DNA from 2 places in the Lysobacter sp. ESA13C genome. Region 2 is predicted to be linked to the other one. Evidence: riboswitches for the same ligand, from Rfam matches in the RefSeq annotation. Region 2 holds a riboswitch; the other holds the start of a gene.
What was found. A riboswitch is a leader RNA that binds a small molecule or an ion and turns the genes downstream of it on or off. The one in region 2 is predicted to bind glycine.
Positions count from the first base shown of each region.

Region 1: it holds a riboswitch for glycine, as region 2 does, so the genes downstream of both, LC490_RS02945 (trimeric intracellular cation channel family protein) here and gcvP (aminomethyl-transferring glycine dehydrogenase) in region 2, are expected to answer to the same signal.

Region 1 covers NZ_JAHXYK010000001.1:657,107-660,503, reverse strand. The annotation lists gene LC490_RS02955 (MFS transporter) at 1-135, shown strand, start outside; gene LC490_RS02950 (uracil-DNA glycosylase family protein) at 315-902, shown strand; gene LC490_RS02945 (trimeric intracellular cation channel family protein) at 934-1,539, opposite strand; glycine riboswitch at 1,698-1,804, opposite strand; glycine riboswitch at 1,805-1,912, opposite strand; gene LC490_RS02940 (ABC transporter ATP-binding protein) at 2,150-2,899, opposite strand; gene LC490_RS02935 (hypothetical protein) at 2,896-3,397, opposite strand, start outside.
Region 2 covers NZ_JAHXYK010000005.1:520,983-524,379, reverse strand. The annotation lists gene LC490_RS13635 (multidrug effflux MFS transporter) at 1-703, opposite strand, end outside; gene LC490_RS13630 (VOC family protein) at 782-1,237, opposite strand; glycine riboswitch at 1,480-1,650, shown strand; gene gcvP (aminomethyl-transferring glycine dehydrogenase) at 1,690-3,397, shown strand, end outside.

The sequences.
Region 1 (3,397 bases), on a different contig from region 2:
ACCGCGTTCGCCATCGTCGCCGCCACCGGCAACATCTACAGCGGCCTGTGGTATCCGATCATCGTCGCCGCCATGACGGTGGTGATCGGCGCCTTGTTCCTGCCGGAAACCAAGGACCGCGACATCACTGCATAACGTCTCCGCCCGCTAGCGCTGCAACGACGACGCCGGCCTCGCGCCGGCGTCGTCTTTTGCGCTGCCGCCCTGCGCTGCGGGTTCGCGGCTTGACAGGGTTTTGCGCCGCGACCAACACTCGGCCGCTGCTTGCTCGCGCAAAGCCGACCGCCGCCGCCTTCTTGCCGGAACCGATGCCGATGGAATCCCTTGCCGCCCTGCTCGCCGACGTTCGCGCGTGCAGGCTGTGCGCCGCGCATCTGCCCGATGGCCCGCGGCCGGTGCTGCAGATGAGCGCGCAGTCGCGCATCCTGATCGCCGGACAGGCGCCCGGCCGCAAGGTGCATGCGAGCGGCCTGCCCTTCGACGACGCCAGCGGCGAACGCCTGCGCGCCTGGCTCGGTCTGGATCGCGAACGCTTCTACGACGCTGACCAGGTGGCGATCCTGCCGATGGGCTTCTGCTATCCCGGCACCACGAAGTCCGGCGACCTGCCGCCGCGGCCCGAGTGCGCGCCGGCCTGGCGCCGGCGTCTGCTGGCGCAGTTCCAGCGGCTGCGCCTGACCCTGGTCATCGGCCAGTACGCGCAGGCCTATCACCTGCCCGACGCCGGCGACACGTTGACCGCCGCGGTCGCGTCCTGGCGCGAGCGCTGGCCGCATACGGTGGCGCTGCCGCATCCGAGCCCGCGCAACAATCTCTGGCTCAAGCGCAACCCCTGGTTCGAACGCGAGCTGGTGCCGGCCATCCGCGAACGGGTCGCGCAGGCGCTGTCCGAAGACGCTTGAGCGAGCTCTGCAGCGCAGGCTGCGCCGACGCTCACTGATAAACGAACTTCGGCATCTCCCACTCGTAGCGGATCGCCAACAGGCGCAGGGCGAAGCCGCCGCCGAGGCAGAGCAGCACGCTCAGGTTCTCGGCGACGCCGAAGCGCAGCATCGCCAGATAGGCCACGCCGGTCAGCAGCGAAATCACCGCGTACAACTCGCGCTGGAACACCAGCGGGATCTCGTTGCACAGCACGTCGCGCAACACGCCGCCGAACGCGCCGGTCAACATGCCGGCGATGACGACGATGACCGGCGCGTGCCCGCCTTCGCGCGCGACCGAACAGCCGATCAGGGTGAAGGCGATCAGGCCGAGCGCATCCAGCCAGAGGAAGGCGCGGCGCAAGCGGTGCAGTTTCTTGGCCAGGAAGGTCGCGGCGATCGCCGCGCCGATGGTGTAGCCCAGGTACTCGGGATGCCGCACCCAACCGAGCGGGTAGTGGCCGAGCACGATGTCGCGCAGCGAGCCGCCACCGAGCGCGGTGACGCTGGCGATGATGACGACGCCGAACAGGTCCATGCGCCGCTTGCCGGCGGCGAGCGCGCCGGTCATGGCTTCGGCGCTGATGGCGATGAGATAGATCAGTTGCAGCAACACGGCGGTTCTCCGTCGGGCGGGCACGAATGAACCGCGGCCGGGCACGAAGACGCGAGCGCGCCGCTGCGATGAGGACGCGGCCGGGCGGCACGGCAAGCGCAGGCGCGGCCGTGAGCCGCATGCGCTTGCCTGTCTCCGTGGCCCGAAGGCCGCGGTGCCGCTCCCGCTGTCCTTTTACCTGAGAGTTTGGGCGGCGCGCTGTCGCGACAGCGGCCGCTTGCCCCTTCGGTGGGCCGCGTCGCGGCCTCTCTCCAGATCGGCGTGTTCGTTGCAGTGTTCCGGCCGATGAAGGGCCGAGCCTGAGCGATTATGGGAGCCTGCGCCTTCGGCGGGCAGCGGCCTTCGGCCGGCGCCACTCTTCTGCAACGGGGGCATGGTAGCAGTTGGGTGGCGCATCCGGAGCCGGGGCTCATCGGTAGCGCCGATGTTTGCGGGATCGCGGTCGCGGCTTGCGACCGAAGGAAATCCCCGTGGGCCTACCCTTGAAGCGGCGTCGCTCTTGGGTAGGAGCGGCGTCGCTCTTGAGTAGGACCGGCGCGAGCCGCGACCACGCAATGGCATCGACGACGCCACCGGCCGTAAGACGATGGCGTCGCGCCGCTGCCCCAAACTACTCCGCATCTGCCGGCCGCTCGTCCGCCAAGGCCTCGACCATCGACTGCTCCAGCGACCGCTGCGGGTCGGCGCGGATCGCATCGAGCTCGTCGGCCGGCCAATCACGACGCAGGCGCCCGTCCATCAGCAACAGCGCGCGGCTGATGAAGCGCTCGGCGACGTCGAGCGAATGGGTCGCCAGCAACACGGCGGTGCCGCGATCGAGAGCTAGCTGCTGCAGATGGCGTTTGAGCGCGTAGGCGCTGAGCGGGTCGAGGCCGTTGAGCGGTTCGTCGAGCACCAGCAAGGGCGGCTCGCCGAGCAGACCCAGCGCGATCGCCAGTTTCTGGCGGGTGCCGAGCGAGTATTGGCCGATGCGGCGATCCAGCATCGGCGCCAGCGCCAGGGTCTCGGCGAGGGCCAGCGTCGGCGCGGGAATTTCGCTGAGCTCGCGCGTACCGGCGAACAGACGCAGGCATTCGCGACCGGTCAACAACGGCGGCAGACGCGCCGGGTCGACTGCGAAGCCGAGCAGGCGCCGCGCCTGCAGCGGTGCGCGGGCGAGGTCGTGGCCGCCGATCAACACGCGCCCCGCGCTCGCCCGCTGCAGCCCGGCCAGGCAATGCAGCAGGGTGGTCTTGCCGGAACCGTTCGGACCGATCAGCGCGGCGAACTCGCCGGCCTGCAAGCGCAGATCGATGCCGTGCAGCACCGCGTGCTCGTCGTAGCGGTGCTGCAGGCCTTCGAGTTCGAGCAGGACGGTCATCGCGACAAAGGCCGGTGAAGGAGGGGACGCAGCGCAAGCAGCGCCGGCCATGAAAGGATGAGCAGGATCGCGAGCAATACCGGCGCAGCACGCCAGGTCAGCGACAACAACGCAGCGCCGACGCTCGCGAATGCCAGGGCGCAGAGCAAGGCGAAGGCCGGATACCGCCAGGCCGCCTGAGCCAGCCGATGCGGCGCGCGCGGTGTGCTCGCCAGCAGGGCGTCGGCATCGAGCGTCGCGGCGACGCAGGCCTGCAGGATCAGACTGAACCAGGCCAGCGCGATGGCGATCAGCAACACGCCGATGCCGCTGCTCGCGCCGGTCGAACTCGGCAGGCCGAACAGCACCGCGCCGATCATCCAGGCGTGACCGCCGCGACGCCAGCGCAACACGCCTTCGCGCCGTTGCCAGTCGCTGAGGTGCGGCAGCCGCGCGTCGTCGAGCCAGACCAGGCCGAACACCGGCAGGCGCGCGCCTTCGCGCAAACGCTGCGCCGGA
Region 2 (3,397 bases):
CGAACGCCGGCGCCGAGGCGATGTACAAAAACAGCGCGGCGAAATTGAACGCGCCGGTCGCGGTCAGGCGCTGGAAGCGCGGGTTGAGGAAGATCGCGAAGTAATCGCGCAGCAGGCGCTTGGGCTTCAACGGCAGGCGCGCCTGCGGCGGATGCGTTTCCGGCAGCAGGAAGACGGTCGAGCCCAGCAACAGCAGCGAGAAGCCGACCAGGAACCAGAAGATCGCCGGCCAGTGCGCCCAGCCGAGGATCCAGCCGCCGATGATCGGCGCGATCGCCGGCGCCACGCCGAAGATCATCGTCACCTGGCTCATCAGGCGCTGGGCATCGTCGCCGTGCAGTACGTCGCGGATCACCGCGCGCCCGACGATCAGTCCGACACCCGCCGAAAGCCCCTGCACCGCGCGGAAGAACAGCAAGGTCGACAGATCCGTCGACAGCGCACAGCCCACCGACGCCAGCGTGAACACGCTGAGCCCGCCGATGATCACGCGGCGGCGCCCGATCGTGTCCGACAAGGGCCCGTGGACGATGCTCATGAGCGCATAGGCGATCAGATAGACGCTGATGGTCTGCTGCATCGCCAGCTTGTCGGCGCCCAGCTCGGCGCCCATGACCGGGAACGCCGGGAAAATCGTGTCGATCGAGAACGGCCCGAACATCGCCAGGCCGCCGAGCAGCAAGGCCAGCCGGCGGATCGACAAGGTCTTCGTGGCCGGAGCAGGATCGGGTGCGGAGGTATTAATCGGAGGTCACCAATCGGAGAGCGTCGGCTCGGGGCCTCAGCTGGGAGCGTGAGCGGCGTGAGTGTCGATCGGCACCTCGTCGGGCGGGCCCTTGAGTTCGACCACATTGCCTTCGGGATCGAACAGGTACTGCGACGGGCCCTCGCCCTCGGCGCCGTAGCGCGAGCCGAAGTCGCCGATGCGCACGCCGTGCGCCTGCAGGTGGGCGACGATCGCCTCGCGGTCGAAGGGCTCGGCGCGCAAGCACAGGTGATCCATGTTGCGGGCCTCGGCCCCGGCCGGCGCGCCGCCGAGGCGGCCGAGCTTGCCCTGGACGTCGACCAGGTCGATCAGGGACAGGCCGGCGCGCAGCTGCACCAGGCCGATCGCGTCCTGGCGCCGTTCCAGCCGGCAGCCCAGTACGTCGCAATAGAAAGCGATCATCGCCTCGGTGTCGCGTACGCGCAGCACCACGTGATCGAGTTGCAGCAGTTGGAACGGGGGACGGTCCATGCAGGAAGCTCCGGAAGGGACCGCGACCATGTTACGGCGAATCGGCCTTCCTGAACCGGGTCGCGGCGTCGAAACCCGGGATGAAGCCGGCTGCCGCCAGCCCCGGCAACGTCGCCCCGAAGCCGCCGCTGCGGCTATAATCGCGGCTTGAAACACCCGGTGGGAGAAGCGGCCCGGCCCCCCAGCCAGACCGCTGCCGAAGGCGCAACGCCCGTAATCGCTCAGGCCCCATACCGCCGCGTGTACAAAACTCTGGAGAGACCGCCTGCGTACGCTGAGACAGCGGGGCAGAACCGGCGCCGAAGGGGCACGAAGCGAGCGCGGACAGGAGCGGCCCCCGGGCCATCCCCTCCCCTAGCTGCCTGACCGCAGCACGCTTTTAAACTCTCAGGCAAAAGGACAGAGGGGCGCCTCGCGTGCGGCACCGCACGCTGCCTTCGGACGCCCCTGCCATGAGCCCAGCCGCCAACAGCGCAACTTCCTTGCGCGACCTCGAGCACCACGACGCCTTCATCGAGCGCCACATCGGCCCCAACGACGCCGAGATCGGCCACATGTTGGAGCAGGTCGGCTACGACTCGCTCGAAGCCCTGACCGACGCCATCGTCCCCGGCTCGATCAAGTCGACCCAGCCGCTGGCCCTGCCGGCCGCGATCAGCGAAGTCGAAGCGCTGGCCAAGATCCGCGCCATCGCCACCAAGAACCAGGTGTTCCGCAGCTTCATCGGCCGCGGCTACTACGGCACCCACACCCCGAACGTCATCCTGCGCAACATCCTCGAGAACCCGGCCTGGTACACGGCCTATACGCCCTATCAGGCGGAGATCTCGCAGGGCCGCATGGAGGCGCTGATCAACTTCCAGACCATGGTCGCCGACCTCACCGGAATGGAGATCGCCAACGCCTCGCTGCTCGACGAAGGCACCGCCGCCGCCGAGGCGATGACCCTGGCCAAGCGTTCGGCCAAGTCCAAGTCGGACACCTTCTTCGTCTCCAGGAACATCCACCCGCAGACCCTGGAAGTGCTGCGCACCCGCGCCGAACCGCTGGCGATCGAACTGCACATCGGCGACGACGCCGAGGCGGCGACGGTCGACGCCTTCGGCGCCCTGCTGCAGTACCCGGACACCTTCGGCGCGGTCAAGGATTACCAGGGCGTCGCCGACGCCGTGCACGCGCGCGGCGGCATCGTCGCCGTGGCCAGCGACCTGCTCGCGCTGACCCTGCTCAAGGCACCGGGCGAATGGGGCGCCGACATCGTCGTCGGCAACACCCAGCGCTTCGGCGTGCCGTTCGGTTTCGGCGGCCCGCACGCTGGCTTCATGGCCTGCCGCGACGCCTACAAGCGCTCGATGCCCGGCCGTCTGATCGGCGTCTCGGTCGACACCGACGGCAAGCCCGCCTACCGCCTGACCCTGCAGACCCGCGAGCAGCACATCCGCCGCGAGAAGGCGACCAGCAACATCTGTACCGCTCAGGTGCTGCTGGCGGTGATGGCGAGCATGTACGCCGTCTACCACGGCCCCGATGGCCTGACCCGCATCGCCCGCCGCGTCCACCGCCAGGCCACGATCCTCGCCGCCGCACTCGGCAAGGCCGGCATCGCCGTCGGCAGCGGCTTCTTCGACACCCTGCACGTCAGCGGCATCGACGCGAACGCGATCCACGCCAAGGCCCGCGCAGCCAACATCAACCTGCGCGAGATCGATGCCGGCAGCCTCAGCATCAGCCTCGACGAAACCGTGACCCGCGACGAACTCGTCGCCCTGGCCGGCGCGTTCGGCGTGCAGCTCGACATCGACGCGCTCGACCGCGAAGCCGTCGACGCGATCCCGGCCGCGCTGGTGCGTACTTCCTCGTTCCTGCAGCACCCGGTGTTCAACACCCACCACAGCGAACACGAACTGCTGCGCTACATGCGCTCGCTGGCCGACAAGGACCTGGCGATGGATCGCACGATGATCCCGCTGGGCTCGTGCACGATGAAGCTCAATGCCACTGCCGAGATGATCCCGGTGACCTGGCCCGAGTTCGGCAACATCCATCCGCTCGCCCCGGCCGACCAGACCACCGGCTACACCCAGCTGATCGACGAGCTCGAGGCGATGCTGGTCGAGTGCACCGGCTACGACGCGGTCAGCCTGCAGCCGAACTCCGGCG